DNA from 3 places in the Serratia grimesii genome. Region 1 is predicted to be linked to each of the others. Evidence: riboswitches for the same ligand, from Rfam matches in the RefSeq annotation. Region 1 holds a riboswitch; each other region holds the start of a gene.
What was found. A riboswitch is a leader RNA that binds a small molecule or an ion and turns the genes downstream of it on or off. The one in region 1 is predicted to bind thiamine pyrophosphate.
Positions count from the first base shown of each region.

Region 2: another riboswitch for thiamine pyrophosphate. It lies ahead of thiB (thiamine ABC transporter substrate binding subunit); the one in region 1 lies ahead of tenA (thiaminase II).
Region 3: another riboswitch for thiamine pyrophosphate. It lies ahead of thiC (phosphomethylpyrimidine synthase ThiC); the one in region 1 lies ahead of tenA (thiaminase II).

Region 1 covers NZ_LT883155.1:3,300,313-3,310,777, forward strand. The annotation lists gene SGBXF1_RS15620 (ABC transporter ATP-binding protein) at 1-680, shown strand, start outside; gene SGBXF1_RS15625 (inositol monophosphatase family protein) at 705-1,493, shown strand; gene gap (type I glyceraldehyde-3-phosphate dehydrogenase) at 1,611-2,621, opposite strand; gene SGBXF1_RS15635 (GlxA family transcriptional regulator) at 2,700-3,674, opposite strand; gene SGBXF1_RS15640 (LLM class flavin-dependent oxidoreductase) at 3,810-4,832, opposite strand; TPP riboswitch at 5,013-5,115, shown strand; gene tenA (thiaminase II) at 5,178-5,858, shown strand; gene SGBXF1_RS15650 (ABC transporter ATP-binding protein) at 5,855-6,610, shown strand; gene SGBXF1_RS15655 (ABC transporter permease) at 6,607-7,374, shown strand; gene SGBXF1_RS15660 (ABC transporter substrate-binding protein) at 7,390-8,325, shown strand; gene opgB (phosphatidylglycerol--membrane-oligosaccharide glycerophosphotransferase) at 8,609-10,465, shown strand, end outside.
Region 2 covers NZ_LT883155.1:722,634-733,098, forward strand. The annotation lists gene ilvB (acetolactate synthase large subunit) at 1-444, opposite strand, end outside; gene ivbL (ilvB operon leader peptide IvbL) at 556-672, opposite strand; gene thiQ (thiamine ABC transporter ATP-binding protein ThiQ) at 761-1,465, opposite strand; gene thiP (thiamine/thiamine pyrophosphate ABC transporter permease ThiP) at 1,452-3,059, opposite strand; gene thiB (thiamine ABC transporter substrate binding subunit) at 3,035-4,021, opposite strand; TPP riboswitch at 4,079-4,185, opposite strand; gene sgrR (HTH-type transcriptional regulator SgrR) at 4,223-5,884, opposite strand; gene sgrT (glucose uptake inhibitor SgrT) at 5,975-6,148, shown strand; gene SGBXF1_RS03385 (sugar efflux transporter) at 6,360-7,565, shown strand; gene SGBXF1_RS03390 (DASS family sodium-coupled anion symporter) at 7,708-9,180, shown strand; gene leuD (3-isopropylmalate dehydratase small subunit) at 9,316-9,918, opposite strand; gene leuC (3-isopropylmalate dehydratase large subunit) at 9,928-10,465, opposite strand, start outside.
Region 3 covers NZ_LT883155.1:334,064-344,528, reverse strand. The annotation lists gene hemE (uroporphyrinogen decarboxylase) at 1-244, opposite strand, end outside; gene nudC (NAD(+) diphosphatase) at 283-1,050, opposite strand; gene SGBXF1_RS01535 (Rsd/AlgQ family anti-sigma factor) at 1,150-1,653, shown strand; TPP riboswitch at 1,693-1,817, shown strand; gene thiC (phosphomethylpyrimidine synthase ThiC) at 1,932-3,875, shown strand; gene thiE (thiamine phosphate synthase) at 3,868-4,506, shown strand; gene SGBXF1_RS01520 (HesA/MoeB/ThiF family protein) at 4,511-5,260, shown strand; gene thiS (sulfur carrier protein ThiS) at 5,257-5,457, shown strand; gene SGBXF1_RS01510 (thiazole synthase) at 5,459-6,238, shown strand; gene thiH (2-iminoacetate synthase ThiH) at 6,238-7,371, shown strand; gene SGBXF1_RS01500 (GNAT family N-acetyltransferase) at 7,790-8,236, opposite strand; gene rpoC (DNA-directed RNA polymerase subunit beta') at 8,409-10,465, opposite strand, start outside.

The DNA.
Region 1 (10,465 bases):
TGGAAAACATGGGCCAACGTCTCCCCGCAGAGCTCTCTGGTGGACAACAGCAGCGCATTGCCGTAGCGCGTGCGCTGGTATTGGAACCGCAGGTGTTACTGCTCGATGAGCCATTATCCAACCTTGACGAACGCCTGCGTCGCCGTGTTCGCACCGAAATCCGTGATTTGCAGCAACGCCTCGGTTTCACTGCGGTATACGTGACCCATGATCAAGAAGAAGCTTTAGCGGTCTCCGATAAGATTATCGTCATGAAAGAAGGGCATATTGCCCAACAGGGCGCGCCTCAGGAGCTTTATCATTCACCAGCATCCGTGTTTATCGCTGACTTTATGGGCGAAGCCAATATCCTGCCCTGTGATATTGAACGCGTCGAGGATGGTGAGGCGCTAATCACCCTCGGCAACCGTCAGTATCGGGTTCCGGGTGCCAAAGCACGCCCCGGCACGGCGCAACTGTCGGTACGCCCGCAATTTATTACTCTGCAGCCGGAGCAAGCTGGCGCATTAAACGGGGAAATAACCCATAGCACCTGGCTCGGGGACCATATCGAATATGAAGTGAAAACCGATCTCGGTGCGCTATTCATTGTCGATGTACAGATGGAGCGCCAACTGGCGCCAGCCACACGCGTGGCCGTTGATTTCAAATCTCAGGGGCTGGCACTGATAGCTCAGTGAACCTCAAAACGTTAAGGATCAAACATGAATGAGCCCATTTCCCAGCGTCTGTCGCTGGCCGAACAGGCGGCGCGTGCCGCCGGCACCAAAGCGCTGGACTATTTTAACCGCCGTGAAAGCCTGGTGATTGAAACCAAACGTGATGCACAGGACGTGGTATCCATTGCCGACCGAGAAGTTGAACTGTTGATCCGTGAACAGATCGCCAGTCAGTTCCCGGACGACGGTTTTTTGGGGGAGGAGTTTGGCTTGCAACCCGGTGACTCAGGTTACACCTGGGTGGTGGATCCCATCGATGGCACCAGCCCGTTTGTTAACGGCATGCCAAACTGGTGCGTGTCCATCGCCGTGATTCACCACGGTGAGCCGGTGATCGGTGTGATCGTCGCACCCTGCCAGCAAGAATGTTTTATCGCGGCACGCGGCGCGGGGGCGACGCTCAATGGCAAACCGCTGCGGGTCGATCCAAAACGTACGATGCAAAACCACGTCACCGGTTTTGGCGCTAACAGCTATGTCACACCGGAACGCGTCGGTGAGATCGCCGCCGGTATCACCGCGGCGGGCGGCAATTTCTTCCGTAATGGGTCGGGTGCCATGATGCTGGCTTGGGTTGCAGCCGGACGTTTGGTGGGTTACTACGAACCCTATATGCATGCCTGGGACTGTCTGGCGGGTTACTGTCTGGTCAACGAAGCCGGTGGCTGGACGCATCCGTTCAATACCGACGGGGAACATCTACTGCGTGGCGGGCCGGTGCTGGCCGTCGCGCCAGGGGCCAAACAAGATTTAATGCATATCGCACAACTGTAATTCAGACGGCTCACAAATCTGTTTAGAGTTAAACCGGTGGGGTCGAGCCTGTTCGACCCGATTTAACCCATTGATTATGTTATAGGGCGCAGTATGCAGCGCCCTTATTCTTAGAACCTACAACCCGCGTTTTTCCATCAACACAGCCAGATCAACCAAACGGTTAGAGAAGCCCCATTCGTTGTCGTACCAGGCCAGAACCTTGACCAGATTCCCACCAATAACCAACGTAGAAAGCCCATCAATAATGGATGAACGTGGGTCGCCTTTATAATCGCTCGATACCAAAGGCTCATCGCTGTAACCCAGAATATCCTTGAGTGGGCCCGACTGCGCCGCCTGACGGAACGCGGCGTTGATCTCTTCAGCCGTCACGTCACGTTTCAACGTCACCGTTAAGTCAACGATAGACACTACGGGCACCGGCACACGTAACGAATAACCGGTTAAACGCCCGTCCAATGCCGGGATCACCTTGCCAAGGGCTTTGGCGGCACCGCTGGAGTAAGGCACTATCGACTCCGCTGCGGCGCGAGCGCCACGTAAGTCTTTTTCCGGTTGGTCATGCAATGCCTGGCTGTTGGTGTAGGCATGGGTGGTATTCATCAGACCATATTCAATACCGAAGGCCTGATGCAGGACCTGAGCCGCGGGCGCCAGGCCGTTAGTGGTGCAACTGCCGTTGCTGACCACACGGTGCTTCGCCGGATCGTACAGATCCTGATTAACGCCCATCACTATCGTAATATCGTCGTCTTTGCCCGGAGCCGAGATAATCACTCGCTTGGCCCCGCCTTTCGTGATGTGCACTTCGGCCTTGGCTTTGTCAGTGAAGAACCCCGTCGCTTCGATAACGACGTCAACGCCCACGCTTTTCCATGGGATAGCGGCCGGATCTCTTTCGGAGAAAACATGAATCGGCCGACCATCGAGCAGTAGCTGGTTTTCACCGGCTTCAACATTGGCTGCCAATGTGCCCGACAACGAGTCGTATTTCAGCAGATGCGCCAAGGTTTTGCTGTCGGTTAAATCGTTGATCGCCACTATCTCAAAGTCACTGCGCCCCAACGCAGCACGCAACACATTTCTGCCGATTCTGCCGAATCCATTAATGCCTACTTTGACCATGATCTACTCCTTCGTTATTGGCTCTGCTGCCAATGTAGGTCGAAGGCGTTATGACGTAAATGACGTTTATAGATCAATTTACGCCAACATGCGTGAATGGAAACGTTCGCGATACTCGGTAGGTGTCAGTTGTAAATGTCGTTCAAAAACGCGCCGCAGATTGAGACCATTACCAAACCCGCAGTTCATGGCGATTTGCTCAATACCTTCAGCACTCTGTTCCAAACGTTGCCGGGCCAGATACAGGCGCCCTTCTTCAACAAATTTAGCGGGTGAAATGCCCGTCTCACGCGTGAAAACGCGGGTAAAGTTTCGCGGGCTCATCGCGACCCGCTCTGCCAGTTTTTCTACACCGAGATCGCTGGACAGGTTTTCCAGGATCCAGGACTGGAGATCGCGGATCGGGCCAGGGTTTTTAGCCTGATTCAACGGATAACGACTGAACTGCGCCTGACCGCCAGGCCGACGCAGGAACATCACCAGGTCTTGCGCCACTTCGCGTGCCTGAACAAAACCGTAATCGTCTTCCACCAGCGCCAGGGTGAGATCGAACCCGGAACTGACACCGCCGGAGGTCCAGACAGAGCCATCCTGAACATACAGCGGCCCATTTTCGACGTGTATTTTGGGGAAGCGGGCCTGCAACGTTTCCAGCAGTCGCCAATGGGTGGTTGCCCGGCGTCCATCGAGTAAACCAGCCTCTGCAAGTAGCAAAGCGCCACCGCATACCGACGCAATACGTCGCGCTTTAGGTGCGGCGCGGCGCAGCCAATCGACCACATAAGCACTTTCTTCCGCGGTCGCCCCTTTTCCCGTCACGATGATGGTGTCGCGCTCCTGATCAGGATCGAGATCCGAGAGACGATGATCGGCGAGCAGATTCAATCCAGACAAACCGTGCACCACCCGATGGGGTTGTGTGGTGGCCAGCGACATTTGATAAAGCGGCGCGTCATGGGGCCTCAAGCGGTTGGCCTGCATCAGGATGTCAGCGATTCCCGCCGACTCGAACAACATGCCCCCTTCGGGGACGATAATCAGAAATGTATGCATGTCCTTAAAATACAAATTGAGCAAAATAAGTCAAGAATGTGCTATCCGCAGAGGCACGTTAATTTGCTGCCCCTGCTTTGAATTTCAGAGAAGCCCACCACAGGCAGTTCAGGCGGGCTCGTCGTCATCGAACTATCAGCGCCAACCCAGCGCCGGGGCGACATGCGTCAAGATCGATTCAATCACATGGGCGTTATAGTCAACGCCCAATTGGTTTGGCACGGTCAACAGCAAGGTGTCCGCTTCGGCAATGGCTTCGTCCTGCGCCAGTTGTTTGATCAACAGCTCTGGCTCAGCGGCATAACTGCGGCCGAATATGGCTCGGGTCTGCTGATCGATATACCCCACCTGATCGCCTTCCTGACCGCTATTGCCGAAATAACTGCGATCCTGCGAATTCATCAATGCAAAGATACTGCGGCTGACCGACACACGGGGTTCGCGCTGATGCCCTGCTGCTTTCCAGGCTTCACGGTACTCGCGAATTTGCTTGGCCTGCTGCACGTGAAACGGCTCGCCCGTCTCGTCATTTTTTAACGTCGAGCTTTGCAGGTTCATCCCCAATTTCGCCGCCCAGACTGCTGTGGCGTTCGAGCTGGCCCCCCACCAGATACGATCCCTCAAGCCTGCGGAGAAAGGCTCAACACGCAACAGTCCCGGCGGGTTGGGGAACATCGGCTGTGGGTTCGGTTCGGCAAAACCTTCACCACGCAGCGCATCGAGTAACACCTCGGTATGGCGACGGGCCATATCGGCTTCGGTCTCGCCTTCGGCGGGCGTATAGCCAAAGTAACGCCAGCCCTCAATGACCTGCTCGGGAGAACCGCGGCTAATGCCAAGCTGCAAGCGTCCACCAGAAATCAGATCAGCAGCACCGGCGTCTTCGACCATATAAAGTGGGTTTTCATAGCGCATATCGATCACACCGGTGCCGATCTCAATACGTTGAGTTTTTGCGCCAATGGCAGCCAACAGCGGGAACGGCGAGCCTAGCTGACGCGCAAAGTGATGCACGCGGAAGTAAGCCCCATCCGCCCCCAATTCTTCTGCCGCGACAGCGAGATCGATGGATTGCAGCAACGCATCCGCAGCAGAACGGGTACCCGACTGTGACGAAGGCGTCCAGTGACCAAACGAGAGAAATCCAATTTTCTTCATAGGAGTAGCCCTTAGATTCAATTATGACCGGATTACAGTGACAAAAATGCCCCCGCTCAGGCCAGAAAAATTGTGTGCGATCGCACTAAACGAACCGTTTTGAGCTAACGAAAGACGCCCTTATTGCAGCCCAACTCGACCGCCCGATCGTTGTAATCAAAAAGTAAATATCGTATAACAGGCTCCTCCGAGGGGTGTCCTGTTACGGGCTGAGATGGCACAAGCCGAACCCTTTGAACCTGATCTGGGTCATGCCAGCGAAGGGACGGGTCGGCAATAACACCATCAGTCATTGCCTGTTCATACCTCAGCGCGCCCGGATCTCCACACACTTTTGGAGGTCCCATGTTTACCCCTCAATTTGATAATGGTCTTTACGGACGGCTGCGCCAGCAGGCCGGTAGCCACTGGCAGGACTATGTCGCACACCCTTTTATTCAGCAACTGGCTGCCGGCACACTACCTGAGCCCGCATTCCGCCGCTATCTGACCCAGGATTACCTGTTCCTGATCCACTTTGCCCGCGCCTATGCGCTGCTGGTCAGCAAACTGCGGACCCTGCCGGAGATGCGTGCGGCCACCGCCTCCCTCAACGCCATTGTCGCCGAACTGCCTTTGCATCTGGCCTATTGCGCAGACTGGGGGCTGAGCGAACCAGACATTGCCGCCGAACCTGAGGCCGCAGAAACCCTCAACTACACCCGCTATGTACTCGATATCGGCCACGCCGGTGATGCGCTTGATCTGCTCGCCGCGCTGATGCCCTGCGTCGCCGGTTATGCCGAAATTGGTTTGCGGCTGCTGGGCGACCCTGCCACGGTAATGCAAGGCAACCCTTATGCCTCATGGATCCGTAACTATGGTGATCCTGCCTATCTGTCCGGGGTGCAGGCCGCACTCGATCTACTGGAAAACGTTAGTCACCAGCGTGGAGCTGAAAGCCGACTGGCCGAACTGTCGACCATCTTCACCACTGCGACCCGGCTGGAGTCTGCCTTCTGGCAAATGGGGTTGAATGCCAAATGAGTAGCGGTAACGCTCAGTATGACGGCGTGCGACCGGGTATTCAGGTGCGGGATTTGACTCTGCGCTTTGGCCCGCAAGTAATTTTCGACCGGCTAAATTTCGATATCGCAGGCGGCAGTTTTGTCGCCTTGCTCGGCGCAAGCGGTGCAGGGAAAACCAGCTTACTGAAGATCATTGCCGGGTTGGCGAAACCCACGTCCGGCACGGTCACAGGCAGCGATGGCCTGCCGATCCCCGGACGCATCGCCTACATGGGGCAAAAAGATTTGCTCTATCCGTGGCTAACCATTGCTCAAAACATTAGCCTCGGCGCACGGCTACGGGGTGAAAAAGTCGACCGTTCCTGGGCAGAACATCTGCTGGAACGCGTAGGTCTGAGCGGGTATGGCAGTGCCTTGCCGGCGGCCTTGTCCGGTGGGATGCGCCAACGCGCAGCCATCGCCCGCACCTTGTATGAGCGCCAACCGATCGTATTGATGGATGAACCTTTCTCGGCGCTGGACACCATTACCCGCGCAAAAATCCAGCAGCTTGCCGCCGAGCTGCTGGCACAACATACCGTGTTACTGATTACCCACGATCCCATGGAGGCCTGCCGCCTTAGTCACCGCTTGCTGGTCTTGTCACGCTATCCCGCCGGCATTGACGACAGCCATGTCATTGAGGGCCTGCCGCCACGTGCACCGGACGATCCCCAACTGCTGAAAAGCCAGAGCGAGCTGCTGCTGCAACTGGTGAGGGCAGCCGAATGAAACCTATGGTGGAAAGCCGCCTGTCACGAATGCGCCGCAGCCTGACAGTATTTGTCGGCCTGTTATTGCTATGGGGATGGGCCACCTTGGGTGATATACCCGCCTTCCTGTTGCCTTCACCGTCTGCGGTCGCGCAGGCGCTTTGGAATGACCGGGCTTATCTCGCTTATCACACGCTGATTACGGCCTCAGAAATAGCCTGCGGCCTGCTGGCAGGGGTGTTGCTGGGGGCCGCACTAGCGCTGTGCATGATTTTCTCGCCACGGCTGCAACGCTGGCTGATGCCCCTGGTGCTGACCAGTCAGGCGATCCCGGTGTTTGCGCTGGCCCCGCTGTTAGTGCTGTGGTTTGGTTTTGGCATGAGCGCCAAAGTGGTGATGGCGGTGCTGGTGATCTTCTTTCCTGTCACCTCTGCGTTCTTTGATGGACTGCGGCGGGTCAATAACGACTATCTCGACCTGGCACGTACCCTGCGTGCCTCCCCCTGGGCCCAACTGCGGCATGTGCGGCTGATGGCGGCGTTGCCGGCCTTCGGTTCCGGGCTACGCATGGCCGCCGCCGTCGCCCCGATAGGCGCCATCATCGGCGAATGGGTCGGTTCGGCGGAAGGTTTAGGTTACGTAATGCTTAACGCTAACGCACGCATGCAGACCGACGTCTGTTTTGCTGCGCTGTTTATTCTGGTGCTGATGACCGTCTTGCTCTGGGTGACGGTAGACGCGCTGCTGCTACGCCTTATTAACTGGGCGCCGGAAAATGACTGATAAAAGGAATCAACAATGATTAAAAATACCCTCTGCGGGCTGCTGCTCAGCGCTACGCTGGCCGGGCAAGCAACCGCTGCCGAAAAACTGACGCTGGTGCTTGATTGGTACATCAACCCCGATCACGCGCCTATCATGGTGGCCGAACAGATCGGAGCTTTCAAGGCCGAAGGCCTCGACGTCAAGATTGTGCCCCCGTCTGATCCCGCGTTGCCTCCGCGGCTGGTTGCAGCAAAACAGGCCGACCTCGCCATCACTTATCAACCACAATTGCATTTCTTTGCCGATCAAGGTCTACCGTTAATGCGTGTGGGCACCCTGATTAACTCACCGCTGAATACCATCATCACGCTGGATAAAACCATCACCACTCCTGCGGGCCTAAAGGGCAAGAAAATCGGCTATTCGGTCAGCGGTATTGAACAAGCGACGCTGGCAACTATGCTCCAGCATGAACATATCAACCCCAATGACACCCACTTGATCAACGTTAACTTCCAGTTGACCAGCGCCTTGCTGGCAGGACAGGTCGATGCGGTTATCGGCGGTTATCGCAATATTGAAGCGCTTGAATTGAAGTTACAGGGAAAAGATCCGGTGGTGTTTAACGTTGAAGATTACGGCGTCCCCGCCTACGACGAACTGATCATCGTCGCCAATCGCGACACCGTCACAGAGCCGAAAATTAAAAAATTCCTCGCGGCACTGAAAAAAGGCAGCGATTACCTGCATGCCCATCCTCAGGAAAGCTGGTTAGCGTTCGCCAAGGCCCATCCAGAACTGAACACCGAGCTGAACAAACAGGCGTGGCAGGCCAGCTTACCGCTGTTTGCGCGTGATCCGGCCAAACTGGATAAGGCACGCTATCAAGCCTACGAGCAATTCCTTTTCGACAACAAGCTGATCAAGAAAATCACCCCCGTGGAACAATACGCGGTGGAACTGCATTAAGCCGTTATCGGGCGTAGCATGCTGCGCCCTTATCTATAACGCCCTACCTCAATGGGGGAAGCCATACAACACCATGATTGGCCTCTCTCTTCACTGGCGTGATTAGTGTCACACTATTGTCACAAAAACGTCCAATCACACTCTGACGCACCGGAGCAATGCAAACACGCATTGCCCTGACGGTTTCAATGCGCTATACCCTCCTCTTTCTCGCTGCGGCAGCGGTCAGCGGCGTTGGCCAGGACAGTAAAGTTTTTCTTTTTAATTAGACAGGGTACGGTGGATGGTTTCAGCATTAATCTCGTTTGCACTTTTTTTAGCCTCAATTTTAATCTACCGGACCCGGGGCGCTGCCAACCGTTGGTGGCTTGCCACTCTGCTGACACTGCTGGGCAGCTATCTGATCCTCAACGTTGTCCTGATCGCCAGTAACTACTTTACCGGTGACGGCATTACCGATGCAGTGATCTACACCCTCACCAGTAGCCTGAAAGGCGCGGGCGTCGGAAAATACCTGCTGCCGTTTATAGGGCTACTGGCAGTCCTGGCGCTGATCTTCGCCGTACTCACCTGGAGTCTGGTGCGGCGCAAAGCGAAAAGCAGCAGCGTGGTATACAGTGTGATCGCCGTGCTGCTGGCCTTGTTTTCCGTCGGTACCACCCCCGCCTTTCAGGATATCTCCCTGCTGGTCAGAAGCCAGATCAGCGGCGATACCGCCGACTTTGATACCTATTACAAAGCCCCCAAAAGAAGCGTACAGGGCAAGGCCCCGAATCTGGTGTATATCTATGCTGAGAGCCTGGAAAGAACCTACTTCGATCAACAACTTTTTCCCGGACTGGCTGACGAACTGAACCAACATCGCGAAAACAGCATCGACTTCAGCAACACCCAACAGTTGCCTGGCACCGGCTATACCATTGCCGGCATGGTGGCCTCGCAGTGTGGCATCCCGCTGTTTGCCCCTTTCGACGGTAACGCCTCCAGCGCCGTGTCCACCTTTTACCCGGAAAACGTCTGTCTGGGCGATGTGCTGAAGTCCGCCGGTTATGACAACTACTTTTATCAGGGTGCCGAGCTGGCCTTTGCTGGTAAAGACACTTTCCTGAAATCGCACGGTTTCGATCATGCTTACGGCTTCAAAGAACTGCGTGGGCAGGTCAGCGATCCAAGCTACAAAAATGACTGGGGCTGGTACGACGATACCGTTCTGGATGTGGTGTTCGACAAGTTTGTTGAGCTGTCTAAACAGAATAAAAAGTTTTCACTGTTTGCACTGACCGTGGACACTCACCACCCGGATGGTTTTATCTCCGCCAGTTGCAGTAAAAAATCATTCAGTTGGCAGAACAAAGAAAACCGCTCATTAAGCGCGGTCGCCTGTAGCCAGCAGCACATCGCGGCGCTGATCGATAAAATCAAGGCATCCGACTATTTCAAAAATACCGTTATCGTGGTGTCTTCGGATCACCTGGCGATGAACAACACCGCCTATGACATTTTGACCAAGCAGAAACGCCGTAACCTGTTCTTTATCATTGACGGCACTCGCCCGCAGACTGCGCTGCATAACGAGAAGCGCAGCACGCTGGACAACGGTGCCACGGTGTTGGATGTGATGGGCGGCGATAACTACATTGGCCTTGGCCGCAGCAGTTTCTCTAGCCCAACGTTGTCCACCGTTTTCATGAATATCGATGAGAAAATCAACGCATGGAAACCGGCAGTGGTGAAACAATGGGGGTTCCCAAACAGCATTAGCAATTTCACTTTGGGCAATCAGGGCAACAGTTTTACCTTTTCCGGCATTACCTTTAAGGTGCCGTTTATCCTGAAAGTGACGGATAACAAAGTTGAACCGATGTTTAATGTTTACCTGTCAACACCGCTGAAAAAACAGCTTGCTGGCCTGGGCGCAGGTGAAAAGTTCGTTTGGGTCGACAAGTGTTATGAAATAGGCCGGATATGGGCACCCGAAATGGCGCTGAGCACCGAAACCTGTGTTGCGTCAGGCAACCTGGCTTCACCGCCGCAGATTGTGCAGGCCAAAGGGGGGAACTACCGTGGCAAAGTCAGCTTTAGCGGCCCGGAAGCAGACAGCGTTGCTGCTTATCAACGTGCCATCGAACAGTTGAACGTG
Region 2 (10,465 bases), 2.5 Mb from region 1:
CGGCAGTTCGCGGATATCGCGTACCAAATGGTTGTGCTTGGTGATAGGAATCGAGATGCCGTAGGTATCTACTTCCTGGAAGGCGTCGGTGCCGATCATTGAGGAAGGCACTTGGCCGGTGATGCATACCAGCGGGATGGAATCGAGCTTGGCGTCAGCGATAGCGGTGACCAGATTGGTTGCGCCCGGTCCGCTGGAAGCGATACATACCGCCGCCTTGCCATTGGCACGCGCCATGCCTTGTGCCATAAAGCCCGCGCCCTGTTCGTGGCGTGCCAGTACGTGATGAATGCGGGTGCTTTGGCTCAGTGCGTCATACAGCGGCAGTGCAGCGCCGCCGGGAATGCCGGCAACGGTGGTGATGCCCTGACGTTCCAGCAGATGAACGATCAGCTGTGCGCCGGTGAAGCGGTTGCCTTGCTGTGGCGTGCCCGAAATTGCCATGTTCCTATCCTTTCTCAAGGCCGGTTCGCTTTTCTGGGCAGGGGGCTGAAACTAAAAACCCCGCCCGGTTTGCGCCGGCGGGGTTTGGGAATCGATGCGTTGATTCGGACCCTACGGCGCATTGCCGACGACCACCACCACACGCACGACGACCATCACCGCGGCTGGTAGCGCGGTAACTAGTAGGGTCGAAGTCAGCGAGGATGCGATCACAGGGAACCTTATCATCAGTAAAAAAAGTCAGGATTTTATAAAACCACAGGCGCAAAATTCGCACAACAGGTTTATTTGCGCAGCATAAAAAACGCGCTGCGGATCACGCTTTGTGTGAAATGCCGAGCACTCTGGCTTCTGGTGCGCTGCCGTCCAGCAGCGCCTGCGTTGGACCGTCGTAAAAAATGCGGCCATCGACCACCAGCAAGGTGCGTGGCGCAATACGTGCAGCATCATCCAGGTTGTGAGAGACCATCAGCAATGTCAGGTTGCGCTGGTCGCAAACTTCTTGCAGTAGCTGCAACATTTCATTGCGCAGTGCTGGGTCGAGTGCTGAAAAAGGCTCGTCGAGCAACAGGATTGGCTGTTGCCTGATCAGACAGCGGGCCAAGGCTGCACGCTGTCGCTGCCCCCCGGATAGCTGTGACGGCAGGCGCAGTACATGTTCTTCCAATCCGACTTGTCGCGCGATTTGTGCCAACTGTTGCTTCTGTTCTTCGTTCAGCCGCAATCCGGGATCCAAACCTAATCCGATGTTTTGCGCCACCGTCAGATGGGCGAACAGGTTATTTTCCTGAAACAGCATCGAGACAGGGCGTTTAGCCGGTGGCGTTGTGGTGTGGTCGCTGCCATCTAGCCGCAGTTTACCGCTGGTGGCTGACAGGAACCCGGCAATCAGGCTAAGAAGCGTACTTTTGCCCGCCCCGCTGGGGCCAAGCACCGCGACACGTTCGCCTGGTTCAATGCGTAGATCAAAGCGCATTGGCAGGTGTTCATACAGGTAGGTCAGTTTTTCAAGATCTATCATGGTGGCCCGGTAAACGTTCGATCAGGGTAAACAGCAGGAAGCACAACAGTAGCAGCAACAGTGCGGTGACCGCGCCGTCATTACTGCGATAGGCACCAATCTGCTGATACAGGTAAAAAGGCAGGGTGCGGAAGTGCTCGTTGCCAAACAGGGCCACCACACCGAAATCGCCAATCGACAGTACGCAGGCGAAGGCCAGCGCCTGGGCCAGTGGGCGGCGCAATGCTTTTAGTTCGATAAGCCGCAGTCGCTGCCAGCCGTGGATATCCAGCGACAGGCACAGCGGGTTATAGCGTTCGGCCAGGTCACGCATCGGGTTTTCCAGCACTTTCAGCGCGTAGGGCACCGCCATCAGTGCATTGGTGAGGATCACCAGCGCATACGGCGACTGCGGCAGCCCCACGGTATCGCTTAACAACAAGAAGAAGCCGGTCGCCAGCACGATACCCGGCATTGCCAGGATCACCATACCGCTCAGCTCAAGTCGCTGGCCCCAGCGCAGCCGCTGTTGCAACTTCAGCTCACGGCTGCTCCACAGCAGCATCATGGTCAGTACCACGCACAGCGCACCGGCACCGAGAGCAATACGTAACGAGGTGAATAACGCCTGCCACAGCACCTGTTGTTGCAGTACGCTGACCAGGCTTTGGTTGGCACCGTCGGCAATGACGGCCAATAGCGGGGGCAGCAGCAGTAGCAGCGCGGCGGCAATCAGCAAAAAATCACTCACGCGGCGCCACAAGCTGTCTTCCGGATTGCGCCAGATGTGGGCATGGGTACTGCCCACGGGCAGCGCCTGACTCAAGCGCTGGCTGAGCACCACCAGCCCCAGGCAGCAGGCCAGTTGGATCAGAGCCAGCAGTGCAGCGCGGCTGAGATCGTAGTCATAGCTGAGCGCCTGGTAGATCGCCAGTTCGATGGTGGTGGCCTGCGGCCCGCCGCCCAGTGACAACACGGTGGCGAAGCTGGCAAAGCACAGCATAAAGATCAGCGCGCCGCTCGGCAGGATCTGGCGACGCAGTGCTGGCCACTCAACGAAGCGGAATTGCTGCCAGCCGCTCATGCCAAGCTGGGCCGCTAATTGGCGTTGTTCGACCGGAATATTTTCCAGTGCCTGCAGCAGCAAGCGAGTCGCTAACGGCAGATTGAAGAACATGTGTGCCAACAGGATGCCCTGCAAACCGTAAGGGGAGAAACTGTAGTTAATGCCGAGCCAACCGCATATTGCAGCCAGCCAGCCTTGTCGGCCATAAACACTGAGCAGGCCGAACACCGCCACCAGTACCGGCAGCACCAGCGTCATGGCGCACAGCCGCAGCAGTAACTGGCGGCCGGGGAAACGGCGACGGAACAGTGCGCGTGCCAACAGGATCGCGGGCAGCACCGAGATCAGCGCCGACAACAACGCCTGCCAGAAGGTGAAACGCACCACATGCCACAGGTAGCTGTCCTGCCACAGACCCCGCCAGTCGCTTTCGGGCGCGTGTCGCCACAGCGAACCCATCGCCAGTACGGCGACGGTCAGGATCAGACCGGAAGCCAGCAGCCCCGGCCATAACCAGCGTGGGATCAGTGGCTGACGGCGGTTTGCCATGCCCGGATCCAGTTGCCGCGTTGTTTAGCCACGTCTTCAGCGCTGTATTGTAGCGCTGTCTGCGGTACGGTCATTTGCTCAAAACCTGCCGGTAGTTGGGTTTTGATCACCGGGTACATCCAGTTACCGGTAGGAATAGTGTTCTGGAACGCTGGAGTCACCATAAATTGCATAAAGCGCTCGGCCAGTGCCGGTTGTTTGCTGGCCTTGAGTTTGCCCGCCACTTCGACTTGCAGATAATGACCTTCGCTAAAGTTGGCAGCGGCGTAGCTGTCTTTCTTCTCTTCAATCAGATGATAGGCCGGAGAGGTGGTGTAGCTGAGTACCAGATCGCCTTCACCTTTCAGGAACAGACCGTAGGCTTCACTCCAGCCCTTGGTCACGGTGACGGTTTTCTTCGCCAGTTTCTGCCAAGCTTCGGGGGCTTTGTCACCATAAACTTTCTGCATCCACAGCAGCAGCCCCAGGCCCGGCGTGCTGGTGCGAGGATCTTCGTAAATCACTTTCCAATTTTGGTCGCTGTCGACCAGTTCTTTCAGGCTTGTGGGGGGATTTTTCAGTTTTTCTTTATTGTAAACAAAGGCAAAGTAGCCGTAGTCGTAAGGCACGAAGGTTTTATCCTGCCAGCCGCCGGGGACGCTTAACTGAGCGCTGTCGACGTTGCTTGGTGCGAATAAACCGGTTTGCTGCGCGGCCTGTAACAGGTTGTTGTCCAACCCCAGAACCACGTCGGCGGCACTGTTTTTGCCTTCCATACGTAGACGGTTAAGCAGTGATACGCCATCTTCCAGTGCCACGAATTTCAGCTCACAGTCGCACTGGGCCTCAAAGGCCTTTTTGACTGCCGGACCAGGGCCCCAGTCTGCAGCGAAGGAATCATAGGTGTAGACCGTCAGCGTGGGTTTGGCGAACACCGGCGCGGCGCTCAGCAACAATAATAAGGGCAGACTTTTTTTGACCACTTTGCACTCCTGAACATTTAGGGGGCAAGGGTATCTGAGGGGGCGAGTGGCGGCTGCCGGTTCGCTAGGCTCAAATCCCTCCGCCGGTATTGACCGGATCAGGTTCGACGGGTTTATTCTCAGCAAAATCGGCACGCCGCATTTTTGCACCCCGTTGAGACGGCGCCATTGTAAAGACTAACGGGCGTCGGTGAAAGGCGCTTATGCTTCCGGCGGCGCAAACCACGCGGATTTAAAATCAAACCAGCCGAGGGTGTTCATCCGCACACCGCGCATACTGCGTTGACCATGCAATTGCAACCAGTGGTGGAACAGCGGGTGTAGCTGATGGCTGCTGACCAGACGTCGGCCAAAATCGGCCAGCGGTAAGGTATTGGCGCGCCACAACGTCGCATCTTCAGCGAGATCTTCATTCATGCAGTGCTGCATTAGCGGCAACTCATACAGCGTGGCGAACAGCGAGAATTCCAGCGGCAGATAGAAGTTAGCGCTGCCTAGCCACACATCGCTGATCGCATCGCCTTTATGCCAGGTATCGTAATCGACGATCTGAATCTTCAGCTTGATACCCTGTTGCACCAGCAAGGGTTCGATCGCCTGTTGAATGGCGTGGAATTCCGAGTGTTCGCTGTAGAAGGTCAGTGTCAGTTCGGTTAACCCAGACGGCTTGGATTGTAGTGCCAGCGCACGGTTATGGTGCCAGCGCGGCAGAATGCCATAGGCGGGAGACCAATAGCGTTGATAGACTGGCCCGGCGTTGCTCAGCAGTGAAATCGGGTTGATCAACTCACACAGCCAACTGCGAATGGCCGGATCCGCCGCCAATGAGGAGCGCTGATCAAACAGCAGGAAATAGCAGCCTTCTTCCAACCGGCTTTCCAGTTCATTTTTGCCAGTGTCGTCCGCCTGCAACTGGACGCCGGAGTGCACCAGTTCTTCGGTCACTTCCGGCAGCACCCAGATGTTCACCTCATCGATCAGTGCGCGGTAACCAAAGTAATCGTCGAAGGCGTGAATTTTCATCTGGCTGCGGTGGTTGCGTACCACACTGTACGGTCCGGTTCCTATTGGATGGCGTGAGAACTCCGGCAGACTCTGCCACTCACGTGGGAGGATCATGGCGTGCACAGAACCCAGCAACCAGGGTAGCCAGTAGTCGGGGCTGAGCAGGTGCACGTCAATCACGTATGGCGTCGGCGAGATCACGCGCTCGATATGGGAAAACAGGGGCTGTGGCATCAAGCGACTGAGCGTACTGATGACATCCTCCATTTCCAGCTCGCGGCCATGATGAAAATGAATCGCCGGACGCAGATAAAAACGCCAATGCAGCGGTGTTAAAGCTTGCCAATGATGCGCGAGGTCTGATTCCAGTTCCCCGTTTTCCTCATTTATGCGCGTCAGTCCGCTGAAAATCTGCCGTGCCAAATGGGTTTCCGAACGTCGTAACGCTGAACCGGGCAACAGGTTGTACAACTGGCGATAGTAGAGCACGCGCAGAATGTGTTTGCCCTGACGAAAGCTGCGGCCCAGTTGGGACAGCAGCATCTGCCGCACCACATTTTTATCGCCGACCAGTTGCACCAGTTGATCAATACGGTCTTGCTCCAACAATTCTTCCGCACGCTGCTGCTGCAATGCCAGGCCAGTGTAGTGGAAGGTGAGCCGCGAACGTTTACCACGCCCCGATTCCGCTTGCCAGGTCAGCCAGCCTTGCTGCTGCATGGCTCCAAGTAACGAACGCACGTGACGACGTGAGCAGGTGAGCACTTCGGCCAGCTCTTGCAGCGTGGTATCGGTCGGCTCGCCATGGCAGCGTTGCCACAGACGAATGAACTGCTGTTGCAATCTGGAGGTGGACATAAAAGAGGAACGCTCCGGTATCAACCCATCAATTTATCTTTCCCTATATTACGCCGATAATTTTCCTCAATGAAAGGGGGAGGGCGACAGATGAAAGTTTTCTTGTCAAAACAGTTCTATCAACGGTATTTCAGCGCGGTACGCCGCCAGCATGCCGATTGGCTGGGGCTGGTGCCTGAACAGGCGCGGCTGGATATGCTGGCTCACCTGACCCAATGGGACATCCATAAGATGGCGGACAAGGAATATCGCGAGCATCTTTGATGCGACAACTGAGTTAGGCCACTGCGCTTTGAGCAGCAACATCGCGGCTTGAAAGGCGAAGGGCACAAGAGTTTCTGAGTAATGGTGCTGTTTCACCAGCCAGTGGGGTCATACCCACTGGTTTTTTTATCACCAGCCGCGGTGATGTTCTTGCAATTTATCTGCCGTAGCCTAAGGTTCTCTCTTCCGCATTAGGGCCAGGGACGACAATATGAAACGTCTGTACGGGTTACCACGCCGCTTTAATCCCATTTTTGCCGCTTTCCTGCTGATTGCGTTTCTTTCTGGCATTGCCGGAGCGTTATTGGCCCCGACGCTGAGCCTCTTCCTTACGACTGAAGTTAAGGTACGGCCACTGTGGGTTGGTCTGTTTTACACCGTTAATGCCATTGTCGGTATTGCCGTCAGTTTTCTGTTGGCCAAGCGTTCGGATACGCATGGCGACCGGCGTAAGTTGATTCTGGTGTGTTGTATTATGGCGATCGGCAACTGTCTGTTGTTTGCCTTCAACCGTGACTATTTGACGCTGATCACCGCCGGTGTGCTGTTGTCGGCGATTGCCAATACCGCGATGCCGCAAATTTTCGCGCTGGCGCGAGAATATGCTGACAGCTCGGCGCGTGAAGTAGTGATGTTCAGTTCGGTGATGCGTGCACAACTGTCGCTGGCATGGGTAATTGGCCCGCCGCTGTCGTTTACGTTGGCGCTGACCTACGGATTTACCGTGATGTTTGTAATTGCGGCGACAACCTTTGCTGTCTGTGCGTTACTGGTGTGGTTTACCTTGCCATCGGTGCCGCGTGCTGGGCAGGAAGTTCAGGACAATGTACTTACCAATACGGCTTCGGCGCCTATTGCACCCGCCAGTGCCTGGCGTAACCGTGATGTACGGCGCTTGTTTATCGCCTCGATGCTGATGTGGACGTGCAATACGATGTATATCATCGATATGCCGCTCTATATTACCGCGGATTTGGGGCTGCCGGAGAATCTGGCGGGCCTGCTGATGGGCACTGCGGCGGGGTTGGAAATTCCTGCAATGCTGCTGGCCGGCTATTACGTCAAACGGTTCGGTAAGCGCAACATGATGTTGTTTGCTGTGGTGGCGGGTATTTTGTTTTATGCCGGGTTGGTGATGTTTAAATTCAAGCTGGCTCTGATGGTGTTACAGCTGTTCAACGCCATATTTATCGGCATTATCGCCGGTATCGGCATGCTTTATTTCCAGGACCTGATGCCGGGACGTCCGGGGGCTGCGACGACGCTGTTTACCAATAGTATTTCTACCGGTGTGATTCTGGCGGGGGTACTGCAGGGGGCATTGGTGGAAAACCTGGGCCATTATGCGGTGTATTGGTTCGCGACCATCCTGGCAGTAGCGGCGTTATGGATGAGTGCTCGCGTGCGGGAAGTGTGAGTTTTAACATCAGCAACATTGACGCATGTCATTGAGAACATTACGCCAACCCTCCAAGCTAAAGGGAACACGGAGCGTGACTGCTACGCTCCCGCCCATCTTGCTGCTGAGATGCCGATCCGTTTAGAAAAGTGGGTATGTTATGGATAAACTAACACCGCTCAAGCCTGTTCCTTCCCTGTTTGCCCTCGCTGCGACTTTGCTAATTTGGTTTGTGATCCCTGTGCCTGCTGGGGTAGAGCCCAATGCCTGGCATTTACTGGCGCTGTTTATCGGCACTATTATCGCCATTATCGGCAAAGCGATGCCCATTGGTGCCGTTTCGGTGGTGGCTATTGCGCTGGTAGCAGTGACCGGTGTTACCAACCCGGGTAACCCAGGCGCGGCGCTGAATGATGCGCTGAGCGGATTTTCCAACCAATTGATTTGGCTAATTGGTTTCTCGATCATGATCTCTCTTAGCCTGAACAAAACCGGGTTAGGGGCGCGCATTGGCTATTACTTTATTTCGCTATTCGGCAAAAAGACACTGGGGATCGCCTATGCATTAACGCTGGCGGAGACCACGTTGGCACCGGTAACGCCAAGCAATACTGCCCGTGGCGGCGGGATTATCCACCCGATCATGAGATCGATCGCCGATAGCTTTGGCTCCAAACCCGAGTTGAATACTTCCGGTAAGATTGGGCGCTATTTGTCACTGGTGAATTACAATATCAACCCCATCACTTCTGCGATGTTTATCACTGCTACGGCACCTAACCCATTGATCGTCAGTTTGATTGCCAAAGGTACCCATGGCAACTTTGAGCTTACTTGGTCAATGTGGGCTGTTGCAGCTCTGGTGCCAGGCTTGTGCTCGCTCATCGTTATGCCGCTGGTCATTTATCTGTTGTATCCGCCGGAAGTAAAAAGTACCCCGGATGCACCACGTTTCGCCCGGGAAAAACTGCAGGCCTTGGGGCTAATCACATTACCCGAGAAAATCACTTTGGCGGTGTTTGCCTTGCTGTTGGTGATGTGGGCAGGTATCCCAGCGATGATCTTTGGTCCGGCATTGTCGGTTAACCCAACCACTGCGGCGCTGATTGGCCTGGCGGTGCTATTGGCGACGGGGGTGTTGAGCTGGGAGGATGTACTGAAACACAAGGGCGCTTGGGATACGGTCGTGTGGTTCTCCGCGCTGGTGATGATGGCCAGTTTCCTTGGTAAGTTGGGATTGATCAGTTGGCTGTCGCAAACGGTGGGCAACGGTATCGATCACATGGGTATGAGCTGGGTAGGTGGTACGGTGTTACTGACTATCATCTATCTGTATTCGCATTACTTTTTCGCCAGCACGACCGCGCACGTCACTGCCATGTTTGCCGCGTTCTTTGCTGCCGGGGTTGCACTCGGTGCACCGCCCGCGTTGCTGGGGCTTATCCTGGCGTTCTCTTCTTCACTAATGATGTCACTGACTCACTATGGCACAGGTACGGCACCGATTATTTTCGGCTCTGGCTATGTGACGCTGGGTGAATGGTGGAAGGCCGGTTGGGTGATGAGCGTAGTTAACCTGCTGATTTGGATGTTGATTGGTGGGGCGTGGTGGAAGTGGCTAGGTTACTGGTGAAACCCGTCATACTTGAAACTGCCGCTGTCTTGGCTGCGTAAGCACACCCCTGTTACTTAGTTCACTAAGCTTCAGGGGATTCTTACTTGCAGCCTTGCCGCAGTTCCAATTATGTAGGGTATTAGTAGCCGATGATCAGTTCAGAAACGCCGGCTGCTGTGCTTCGTAGCGGGAAATATCCGCTTCGTGCTGCAACGTCAAACCGATGCTGTCCAGCCCATTGATCATGCAGTGGCGACGGAAGCTGTCAATTTCGAACGGATAGCTTTTACCACCTGCGTTGACGGTCTGATTTTCCAGATCAACCACGAACTCCACACCTTCATTGTCGGCCACCAGTTTGAACAACTCATCGACTTCTTGTTCGCTCAGTGTGACAGGCAGCAACTGGTTGTTGAACGAGTTGCCATAGAAAATATCAGCGAAGCTGGGTGCGATCACGACTTTGAAACCGTAATCGGTCAGTGCCCAAGGCGCATGCTCACGTGAGGAACCACAGCCAAAGTTTTCACGCGCCAGCAGGATGCTGGCCCCTTTGTAACGCGGTTTGTTCAGCACGAACTCCGGGTTCGGTTGCTGACCGGCATCGTCGAGAAAACGCCAGTCGTTGAACAGGTGCTGGCCGAAACCTGTACGCGTTACTTTCTGTAAAAACTGTTTTGGGATGATGGCATCGGTGTCGACGTTAGCCGCGTCCAGAGGTACGACTAAACCGATATGCTGAGTAAATTTAGACACGTTAGCCCCTTAGTGAATATCACGGATATCGGCGAAATGACCGGCAACGGCCGCCGCAGCAGCCATCGCAGGGCTGAGCAGGTGAGTACGTCCACCACGGCCCTGACGCCCTTCAAAGTTACGGTTGCTGGTGGACGCACAGCGTTCGCCGGGGTTCAGGCGGTCGTTGTTCATCGCCAGGCACATTGAGCAACCTGGCAGACGCCATTCAAAACCGGCTTCAATAAAGATTTTATCCAAGCCTTCCGCCTCTGCCTGCGCCTTCACTGGGCCGGAACCAGGCACCACGATTGCCTGAACGCCGTTGGCAACCTTACGCCCCTTGGCGATCGCTGCCGCTGCGCGAAGATCTTCGATGCGCGAGTTGGTACATGAACCGATAAACACTTTGTCGATCGGCACGTCAGTCAGCTTGATACCCGGTTTGAGGTCCATATAGGCCAGTGCTTTCTCGGCAGAGGCGCGTTCGACAGGATCGCTAAAGGATTCCGGTGCAGGGATCACCTGATTGACGGCAATCACCTGGCCTGGGTTGGTGCCCCAAGTG
Region 3 (10,465 bases), 2.1 Mb from region 1:
GGATGGTGAGGATGTCGGAGAACAGAATGGCAGCATCTAATGGGAAACGACGCAGTGGCTGCAACGTAACCTCACAGGCCAGTTCCGCATTCTTGCACAGCGACATGAAATCACCGGCCTCGGCGCGGGTGGCTTTGTACTCCGGCAAATAACGACCGGCCTGACGCATCATCCATACGGGGGTCACATCCACTGGCTGACGCATCAGCGCGCGCAGGTAACGATCGTTCTTCAACTCATTCATTATGGGCTCCCTTATTCATCTGCCGGTATTGTAGCGATTTATTGCTCACGGCATAAGGCTACGGTGTCCTCTATCAAACGGCGCGCCACGGTGCCAGGCGGTGGCAATAGTGGCAACTGATCATAGCGGTACCAGCCGGCATTCAGCAGCTCTTTGGGATCGTGACGGATCTCACCCCGGTGGTAATCGGCCATAAAGGCCATCATCAGCGAATGCGGGAACGGCCAAGGTTGCGAGGTGACATAACGCAGGTTTTTGATTTCAATGTTACTTTCCTCCATTACCTCACGCGCTGCCGCCTGTTCCAGCGTTTCGCCAACCTCAACAAAACCGGCCAGTACGGTATGAATACCACCGCGATGACGCACATGTTGGGCCAACAAGATCTCATCATCGCGCCGAATGGCGACAATCACGCAAGGTGCTATTTGCGGGTAGTAACGCTCCCGGCAATGGCTGCACAGACAGGCGCTCTCGGTACGGCTGAGATGCATCTCATGACCGCAATAACCACAGTAGCGATGAGAACGATAAAACTCGGCCAGTTGCACACCGCGTCCGGCGAGTTGAAACAACCCGCGATCGACTTCAAGCAGTTGGCGTACCGAGCCCATTTCCTGTGGCATCGCATGGCGGACCAACCAGACCGGCAACCCTTCCCATTCGCCAATAGTACGAGCCATTCTTCCCTGCAAGGAGAATGATGCGGCCAAACCACACGGTAATTCACCGTTCGGTAACCAAAGTTTGCTTTCATGGCTGACGATCCACCAGCCATTTTCATTACCCGTTAATGCAAGTTCCATATCGTTGTTGCACAACCTCAGCTTCACTGGCACTCTACAAATCGGCCTTGTTACATTTTAATAACTTACTGTTACGTTTTATTACTTACGGAGTCAAACATGCTCAACCGTTTGGAAAGCCTGACTCAGCGCGTTGGTGGTAGTAATGAATTAGTTGATCAATGGCTTCAGGCCCGCAAGCAACTGCTGGTCGCTTATTGCACCCTCGTTGGTATCAAACCGAACAAAGAAAAGCATACGCCGCTGAATGAAAAAGCGCTGGAGAACTTCTGCCATAATCTGGTGGATTATCTCTCTGCCGGCCATTTTCATATCTATGACAGAATTATCAAACAAGTGGAAGGCGCATCCAGTCCGAAAATGTCTCTGGCAGTTAATATCTACCCCAAGCTTTGGGCGAATACCGAGCAGATCATGGCATTCCATGATCGCTATACCGAAGTAGATATTGATCAGGATGTGTGTCTGGAATTCCATCAGGCGTTGTCAGATATCGGTGAAACGCTGGCAGCACGTTTTACCCTGGAAGATAAGTTGATCCAACTGGCTGCGGAAGCCTGGCAGCAAGCCCAGCCGGACGCAACGTTGGATCAGGCCCGTTAAAATTTTGTAGTGTTTTTTATTATCCCTCCTATACTGGGGGGCATCTTGTCGGAGTGCCTAGCGCCTGATTTGTTCATCAAATTGGCCAGGCTGAGACCGTTAATTCGGGATCCGCGGAACCTGATCGGGTTAATACCCGCGAAGGGAACAAGAGTAATCTATCGCCACAGGCAGGTGCCCAAATTTGGGACAATCCCGCCCTGCTGGCCAGCATCATTACTCCCTCCGAGCTCCAGACAAGCAACTTTCCCAACCCAACACACTGGTAGGAACTTGCTATGTCTAACGTTAAAAAACCCCGTGCCCGTAAAGAGCAACGCGAAGAAGCCCAACAGTTTATTGATACTCTACAGGGCGTTTCATTTCCCAACTCACGCCGTATTTATTTGCAGGGCTCACGTAGCGATCTGCAGGTACCGATGCGTGAAATTCAGCTCAGCCCGACGCTGATTGGTGGCGACAAAGACAATCCGCAGTACGAACAGAACGAAGCTATTCCGGTGTATGACACCGCAGGCCCTTACGGCGATCCGCAGTCTGAACTCAACGTACACACCGGCCTGGCGAAGCTACGCGCCGGTTGGATCACCGAACGCGGTGATACCGAAGCACTCAAAAACGTGAGTTCAGGTTTCACTCAGCAGCGCTTGGCGGATGAAGGTCTGGATCACCTGCGTTTTGAACACCTCCCGCTGCCCCGTAAGGCGCAACCTGGCAAATGTGTCACCCAGTTGCACTACGCACGTGCCGGTACTGTCACACCCGAAATGGAGTTTATCGCCATCCGCGAAAATATGGGCCGCGAACGTATCCGCGGCGAAGTATTACGCCACCAGCATCCAGGACAAAGCTGGGGCGCCAACCTGCCGGAAAACATCACACCGGAATTCGTCCGCCAGGAAGTGGCCGCAGGTCGCGCCATCATTCCTGCCAATATTAATCACCCTGAATCCGAACCGATGATCATCGGCCGTAACTTCCTGGTGAAAGTGAACGCCAACATCGGCAACTCGGCAGTAACCTCTTCGATCGAGGAAGAAGTCGAGAAACTGGTGTGGTCTACCCGCTGGGGTGCGGACACCGTGATGGATTTATCCACCGGTCGTTATATCCACGAAACTCGCGAATGGATCTTACGTAATAGCCCGGTGCCGATTGGCACGGTGCCCATCTATCAGGCACTGGAAAAGGTGAACGGCGTGGCGGAAAACCTCACCTGGGAAATGTTCCGCGATACGCTGCTGGAACAGGCAGAACAAGGGGTTGACTACTTCACCATTCACGCCGGTGTACTGCTGCGTTACGTGCCGATGACCGCTAAACGCCTGACCGGCATCGTCTCTCGCGGCGGTTCGATCATGGCTAAGTGGTGCCTGTCCCATCATCAGGAAAACTTCTTGTATCAGCACTTCCGCGAAATCTGTGAGATTTGCGCCGCCTATGACGTTTCTCTCTCCCTCGGCGACGGTCTGCGGCCGGGTTCGATTCAGGACGCCAACGACGAGGCGCAGTTCGCCGAACTGCACACCCTGGGTGAGCTGACCAAAATTGCCTGGGAATATGACGTGCAGGTGATGATCGAAGGCCCCGGCCACGTGCCAATGCAGATGATCCGCCGCAACATGACCGAAGAGTTGGAACACTGCCACGAAGCACCGTTTTACACCCTCGGCCCTCTGACCACCGATATTGCCCCAGGCTATGACCATTTCACCTCCGGTATTGGGGCCGCCATGATTGGCTGGTTCGGCTGTGCCATGCTCTGCTACGTGACGCCAAAGGAACACCTCGGCCTGCCGAACAAAGAAGACGTCAAACAGGGACTGATCACCTACAAGATTGCCGCCCACGCTGCTGATCTGGCCAAAGGCCATCCCGGTGCGCAGATCCGCGATAACGCCATGTCAAAAGCACGCTTCGAATTTCGCTGGGAAGATCAGTTCAACCTGGCACTCGATCCAGCTACCGCACGTGCTTATCACGATGAAACCCTACCGCAGGAATCCGGCAAAATCGCCCATTTTTGTTCCATGTGTGGGCCCAAATTCTGCTCGATGAAAATCTCGCAGGAAGTGCGTGACTATGCCGCAGCCCAGGAAGCCGCCAAACCAGTAGAAGTGCAGATAACCGGTATGGAGAAAATGTCGGCCGAGTTCCGCTCACGCGGTAGTGAGCTATACCACAGCGCCAGTAATCTGCAGGAGGAACTTCGCAATGACTGATATCAACACACCTTTCCCCGCCACGCCGCACAAGTTGGGGTTATACCCTGTCGTCGACAGCGTTGAATGGATTGCCCGTCTATTGGAAGCCGGTGTCACCACGATTCAACTGCGGATTAAGGATTTGCCGGATGAGCAGGTCGAAGAGGATATCGCCACAGCCATTGCCCTCGGTAAACGGTATAACGCACGGTTGTTCATCAATGACTACTGGCAGTTGGCGATTAAACACGGTGCCTATGGCGTTCATCTCGGTCAGGAAGATCTGGATACCACCGATCTGGCAGCTATTCACCGCGCCGGATTGCGTTTGGGCGTTTCCACCCACGACGATGCCGAACTGGCCCGCGCCATTGCGGTGAAACCTTCCTATATCGCGCTGGGGCATATTTTTCCGACGCAAACCAAAGATATGCCTTCCGCCCCACAGGGTCTGGTGGAGTTAAAGCGCCATGTCGCCGGGTTGAGTGACTACCCAACGGTAGCGATCGGCGGGATCAGTATCGATCGCGTAGCAGCCGTACTGGATTGTGGCGTTGGCAGCGTGGCCGTCGTCAGCGCAATTACTCAGGCCGCAGACTGGCGTGCCGCCACCGCCCAACTGCTGCAGTTGATCGAAGGCAAGGAGTAGCGCCATGTTGAACGATCAAGAGTTTCTGCGTTACAGCCGCCAATTGCTGCTGGAAGACATTGGCCCAGCCGGCCAGGAGAAACTAAAAGGTTCGACGGCACTGATTGTCGGGTTAGGGGGATTAGGCTCCCCCGCCTCACTCTATTTAGCGGCAGCCGGTGTTGGTACCTTGCTGCTGGCCGATGACGACAGGCTGCACGTCACCAATTTGCAGCGTCAAATCCTCTATCGCAGCCCCGACGTTTCCCAAAGCAAAGCCGCTCTGGCAAAGCACCAGCTACAGGCGCTGAACCCGATGGTCGAATCCATCGCGCTGGAACAGCGTTTGCAGGGGGAGGTGTTACAGCGTGCCGTACAACGCGCTGATTTAATTTTGGATTGTAGCGATAACATGGAAACCCGCCATGCGGTGAATGCCGCCTGCATCAAAGCCGGCAAGCCGCTGATCAGTGGCAGTGCAGTAGGTTTCAGCGGCCAATTGTTGGTGATTGAGCCACCCTATGCCCAGGGTTGCTATGCCTGCTTGTATCCAGAGCAAACGGAACCCCAACGCAACTGCCGAACCGCTGGCGTACTCGGTCCGGTAGTTGGCGTCATTGGGACGCTGCAAGCACTGGAGGCGATCAAAATGCTAGCGGGCATGCCTTCGTCACTCAGCGGAAAACTGCGGTTATTCGACGGTAAACAACAAAGCTGGAGCACCTTGCAACTTAGCCTGGCTAGCACCTGCGCGGTGTGCGGAGGGACAGCATGAAAATCAGGCTAAATGACCAGCCATTGGAATTGGCGCAGCCACTGAGCGTCGACGCTCTACTCGAGCAGTTGGAACGCCACCAGCCAGGTACTGCACTGGCTATCAACCAAACCATCATCCCGCGTGCAGACTGGGTTAACCACTTGGTGCAAGACGGTGATGACATCCTGCTGTTTCAGGCCATCGCTGGAGGCTGACATGTTAAAAATCGCCGATACCACTTTTACTTCACGCCTATTTACCGGGACCGGAAAATTCGCCACCCCTACGCTGATGCTGGACGCCCTGCAAGCCTCCGGTTCCCAGCTAGTGACCATGGCAATGAAGCGTGTTGATCTACGCGGTGGCAATGACGCCATTCTGGCGCCGCTACAGCAACTGGGTGTTCGCCTGCTGCCGAATACCTCCGGCGCAAAAACTGCCGCAGAAGCTGTGTTTGCCGCCCGACTGGCACGTGAAGCCCTTGGCACACATTGGGTGAAACTAGAAATTCACCCCGATGTGAAATACCTGCTGCCGGATCCAATTGAAACCCTGAAAGCAGCGGAAACGTTGGTGAAAGACGGCTTTGTCGTGCTGCCTTACTGCGGCGCTGATCCGGTGTTATGCAAACGTCTCGAAGAAGCAGGTTGTGCGGCAGTAATGCCGCTCGGCGCGCCAATCGGTTCCAACCGTGGTTTGCGCACCCGCGACTTCCTGGAGATCATTATCGAGCAGGCCAAAGTGCCGGTGGTGGTGGATGCCGGTATCGGTGCGCCAAGCCATGCGTTAGAAGCGATGGAGCTGGGTGCCGATGCCGTGCTGGTCAATACCGCTATCGCCGTAGCACACGAGCCAGTGCAGATGGCTCGGGCATTCCGTCTGGCACTGGAAGCAGGTGAACTGGCGCGTCAGGCCGGTTTGGGCGGTAGCCAACACAATGCAATAGCCTCCAGCCCATTGACTGCTTTTCTCAGTCAGACTGGGGAGACGTTGTGATGGCAGATGACTTCAGTCTCCGCTGGCAGCAATTGGATTGGGACGATATAACTTTACGTATCAACAGCAAAACCGTGCGCGACGTGGAGCATGCGTTGAATGTGGACAAGCTGACACGCGAAGATTTTATGGCATTGATCTCCCCCGCTGCTGCGAATTATCTGGAACCGCTCGCGCAGCGTGCGCAGCAGATGACGCGTCAACGTTTTGGCAATGTGGTCAGCTTCTATGTACCGCTGTACCTGTCCAACCTATGCGCCAACGACTGCACCTACTGCGGCTTTTCGATGAGCAATCGCATCAAGCGTAAAACCCTGGATGCTGCCGAGATCGAACGCGAGTGTCTGGCGATTAAGGCGCTGGGTTTCGAGCATTTGCTGTTAGTGACCGGCGAGCACCAAACAAAAGTGGGCATGGATTATTTTCGCCAGCATATTCCAGCGATCCGGCGCCATTTCAGCTCGCTGATGATGGAAGTGCAGCCGCTGGCGCAAGAAGAGTATGCCGACTTGAAAGCACTGGGGTTGGATGGCGTGTTGGTGTATCAGGAAACCTATCATCCCACCACTTATCTGCAGCACCACCTCCGTGGGCAGAAGCAGGACTTTCATTGGCGGCTGGCCACGCCGGATCGCCTGGGGCAGGCCGGGATCGATAAGATCGGTCTCGGTGCACTGATCGGGCTGTCCAATAGTTGGCGTACCGACTGCTATATGCTGGCTGAACACCTGTTCTACCTGCAGCAAACCTACTGGCAAAGTCGCTACTCGATCTCGTTCCCGCGCCTGCGGCCCTGTGCCGGCGGTATCGAACCGGCGTCGATCATGAGTGAACCGCAATTAGTGCAGCTAATCTGTGCCTTCCGGCTGTTCGCCCCCGACGTAGAGCTGTCTTTGTCGACACGTGAGTCACCGTTCTTCCGCGATCATATGATCCCGGTGGCAATCAACAGTGTCAGTGCCGGATCCAAAACCCAGCCTGGCGGATATGCCGACGACGTGCCACCGGAGCTGGAACAGTTTGAACCCCACGATGGCCGTACCCCGCAGCAGGTGGCACAAGCCATCAGTGACGCCGGCTTACAGCCGGTGTGGAAAGACTGGGACGGATATTTGGGGCGAAGCCCGCAATAAGCTGTAACACCTATGACATTGTGGGAAAAGTGATGGAAGCGCTACTCAGAAGCTGTCGACATCGCTGGCAAGGCAAATCAGCCCCGCTATAGTGTCGCTGCTGGCTGCCAAACCCGGTGCCAGCCGGAGCCGTCACCTTCCCGGCGGCTTCGCCTTACCCTTACCCGGATCACGTCGGATTACCCTCCCGCGTGACTCCGGGACCTCTAACATGACTCCCCTCACATATTTTTAGCGCAGGCGAGCGCATTGTCGCTCAGGGCACTTCACAAGCAGTGATTTTGGGACGAGAAGGCGTGGTGGCACCGGATGTAGTGGTCGCCATCGTTCTTTTTAAGATAGAAATAATCAACGCCCGCATAGAGCGGCGCACTAAACAGAGACATCAGAAATAATACTGTCAGTCCTCTGATTTTCATTACTTATCATCTTTACGCTTAACCAGTTCCGCCTGACCAAATTCATCCTTGCCAATGGCAACCCAACCGCGCCGCAGATAAAACACCTCAGCCCTGGAACCTGGATCGGTAGTGAGATGGATTTCTTCAGCTCCATTATCAAACAACCATGCCGTTACAGCGTTCAGTAAGGCGGAGCCTATACCTTTCGACTGATATTCCGGCTTAACAAACAGCCCACCGATCAAAGGTTCTGGAATAAAGAGGCCAAAACCGACGCCGGCGTAATCTTCACCATATTTGCAAATCCAGCCACCGCCCTGATTGATATCATCCAGCGCCTGGGTTCTCTGAAGGTATTGGATCTGGTGAGGATGAAGTGGATTTTCTTCGACAGAAAATCTGATTTCATACAGGTAAGGCAAGTGTTTTGGGACAAGTTTTTCGAAGGTGAGCAGGCTGTCCATATCTGTACAATCCGTGGTTGGCATAGCACACAGGCGATTTTAGCCATTATCTCGGGTTTCTTCATAGTAGCAAAGAATGCCTCTGAGGGAGCCGGCAAAAAAAAACCGCCCCCGAAGGAGCGGTTTATCTGGCAAGGTCACGGAATACCGGAACCTATGGTGCATTCAACGATTAATCGTTGTTGCCGCCACCCAAGCCTGCGTTCAGCAGTTCAGCCAGGTTAGCCGTTGCTTCTTCCGCGCTCACCTGCGGAACAACTGGTGCTTCACCCTGTGCTTTACGACGCATACGGTCCTGGTGATAAGCGTAACCGGTACCGGCTGGAATCAGACGGCCCACGATGACGTTCTCTTTCAGGCCACGCAGTTCATCACGCTTACCGGCAACTGCCGCTTCGGTCAGAACGCGCGTCGTTTCCTGGAACGATGCTGCGGAGATGAAGGACTCGGTCGCCAAGGAAGCCTTGGTGATACCCAGCAGATCACGTGAGAAGGTTGCCTCGATTTTACCTTCAGCAGCAAGCTGACGGTTGGCAATCTTAACGCGAGATACTTCAGCCTGCTCGCCTTCCAGGAACTCGGTGCTACCAGCGCTAACGATGGTGCCTTTACGCAGCATCTGACGCACGATAACTTCAATGTGCTTATCGTTAATCTTAACGCCTTGCAGACGGTAAACTTCCTGCACTTCGTTGGTAATGTAGCGGGTAACCGCATGCACACCACGCAGACGCAGAATGTCGTGTGGAGACTCTGGGCCGTCAGAAACAACGTCACCACGTTCCACAACTTCGCCTTCAAACACGTTGAGCTGACGCCATTTTGGAATCATCTCTTCGTAAGCGTCGCTGCCGTCCAGTGGGGAGATTACCAGGCGACGTTTGCCTTTGGTCTCTTTACCGAACGAGATAATCCCGCTGATTTCAGCCAGGATTGCCGGTTCTTTCGGACGACGTGCTTCGAACAGATCCGCAACGCGTGGCAGACCACCGGTAATATCCTTGGTACCGCCGGATTCCTGAGGAATACGCGCCAGGGTATCACCCGCACCGATCTGAATGCCGTCTTCCAGCTGCACAATCGCTTTACCTGGCAGGAAGTATTGAGCAGGCATATCAGTACCTGGGATCAATACATCGTCGCCTTTGGCATCAACGATTTTCAGTGCCGGACGCAGATCTTTACCGCTACCGGTACGCTCTGCGCTGTCCAGTACGACCAGAGAAGACAAACCGGTCAGTTCGTCGGTCTGGCGTGTAATGGTCTGGCCGTCAACCATATCAGCGAAGCGGATGAAACCACTCACTTCGGTGATAACTGGCATGGTGTGCGGATCCCAGTTAGCAACGGTTTCGCCGCCGTTAACTTCTGCACCGTCACCTTTGCCCATGACAGAGCCGTAAGGCACTTTGTAGCTTTCTTTAGTACGGCCGAATTCGTCGATCAGCTTCAGTTCGGTGTTACGAGAGGTAATCACCAGCTTGCCTGCGGCGTTCATTACGAACTTCACATTGCTCAGCTTCAGCGTACCCTTGTTTTTCACCTGGATGCTGGATTCAGCAGCCGCACGAGATGCCGCACCACCGATGTGGAACGTACGCATCGTCAGCTGTGTACCTGGCTCACCGATTGACTGTGCCGCGATAACGCCGATAGCTTCGCCTTTGTTGATGATGTGACCACGTGCCAGGTCGCGACCATAGCAGTTTGCACACACACCAAAGTCGGTTTCACAGCTAACTACGGAACGGACTTTAACGCTGTCGACAGAGTTCTCTTCCAACAGGTCACACGTCTTCTCGTTCAGCAGGGTGTTGCGTGGTACAAGGATGTCAGCCGTACCCGGCTTGATGACATCTTCTGCAGTCACACGACCCAGAACGCGTTCGCGCAGTGGCTCTTTAACGTCACCACCTTCGATAACCGGAGTCATCATGATGCCGTTGTGAGTACCACAGTCGTCTTCGGTTACAACCAGATCCTGCGCCACGTCAACCAGACGACGAGTCAGATAACCGGAGTTAGCCGTTTTCAATGCGGTATCCGCCAGACCTTTACGAGCACCGTGCGTGGAGATGAAGTACTGGAGTACGTTCAGACCTTCACGGAAGTTCGCAGTGATTGGCGTTTCGATGATGGAACCATCTGGCTTAGCCATCAGGCCACGCATACCGGCCAGCTGACGAATCTGTGCAGCAGAACCACGCGCACCGGAGTCGGCCATCATAA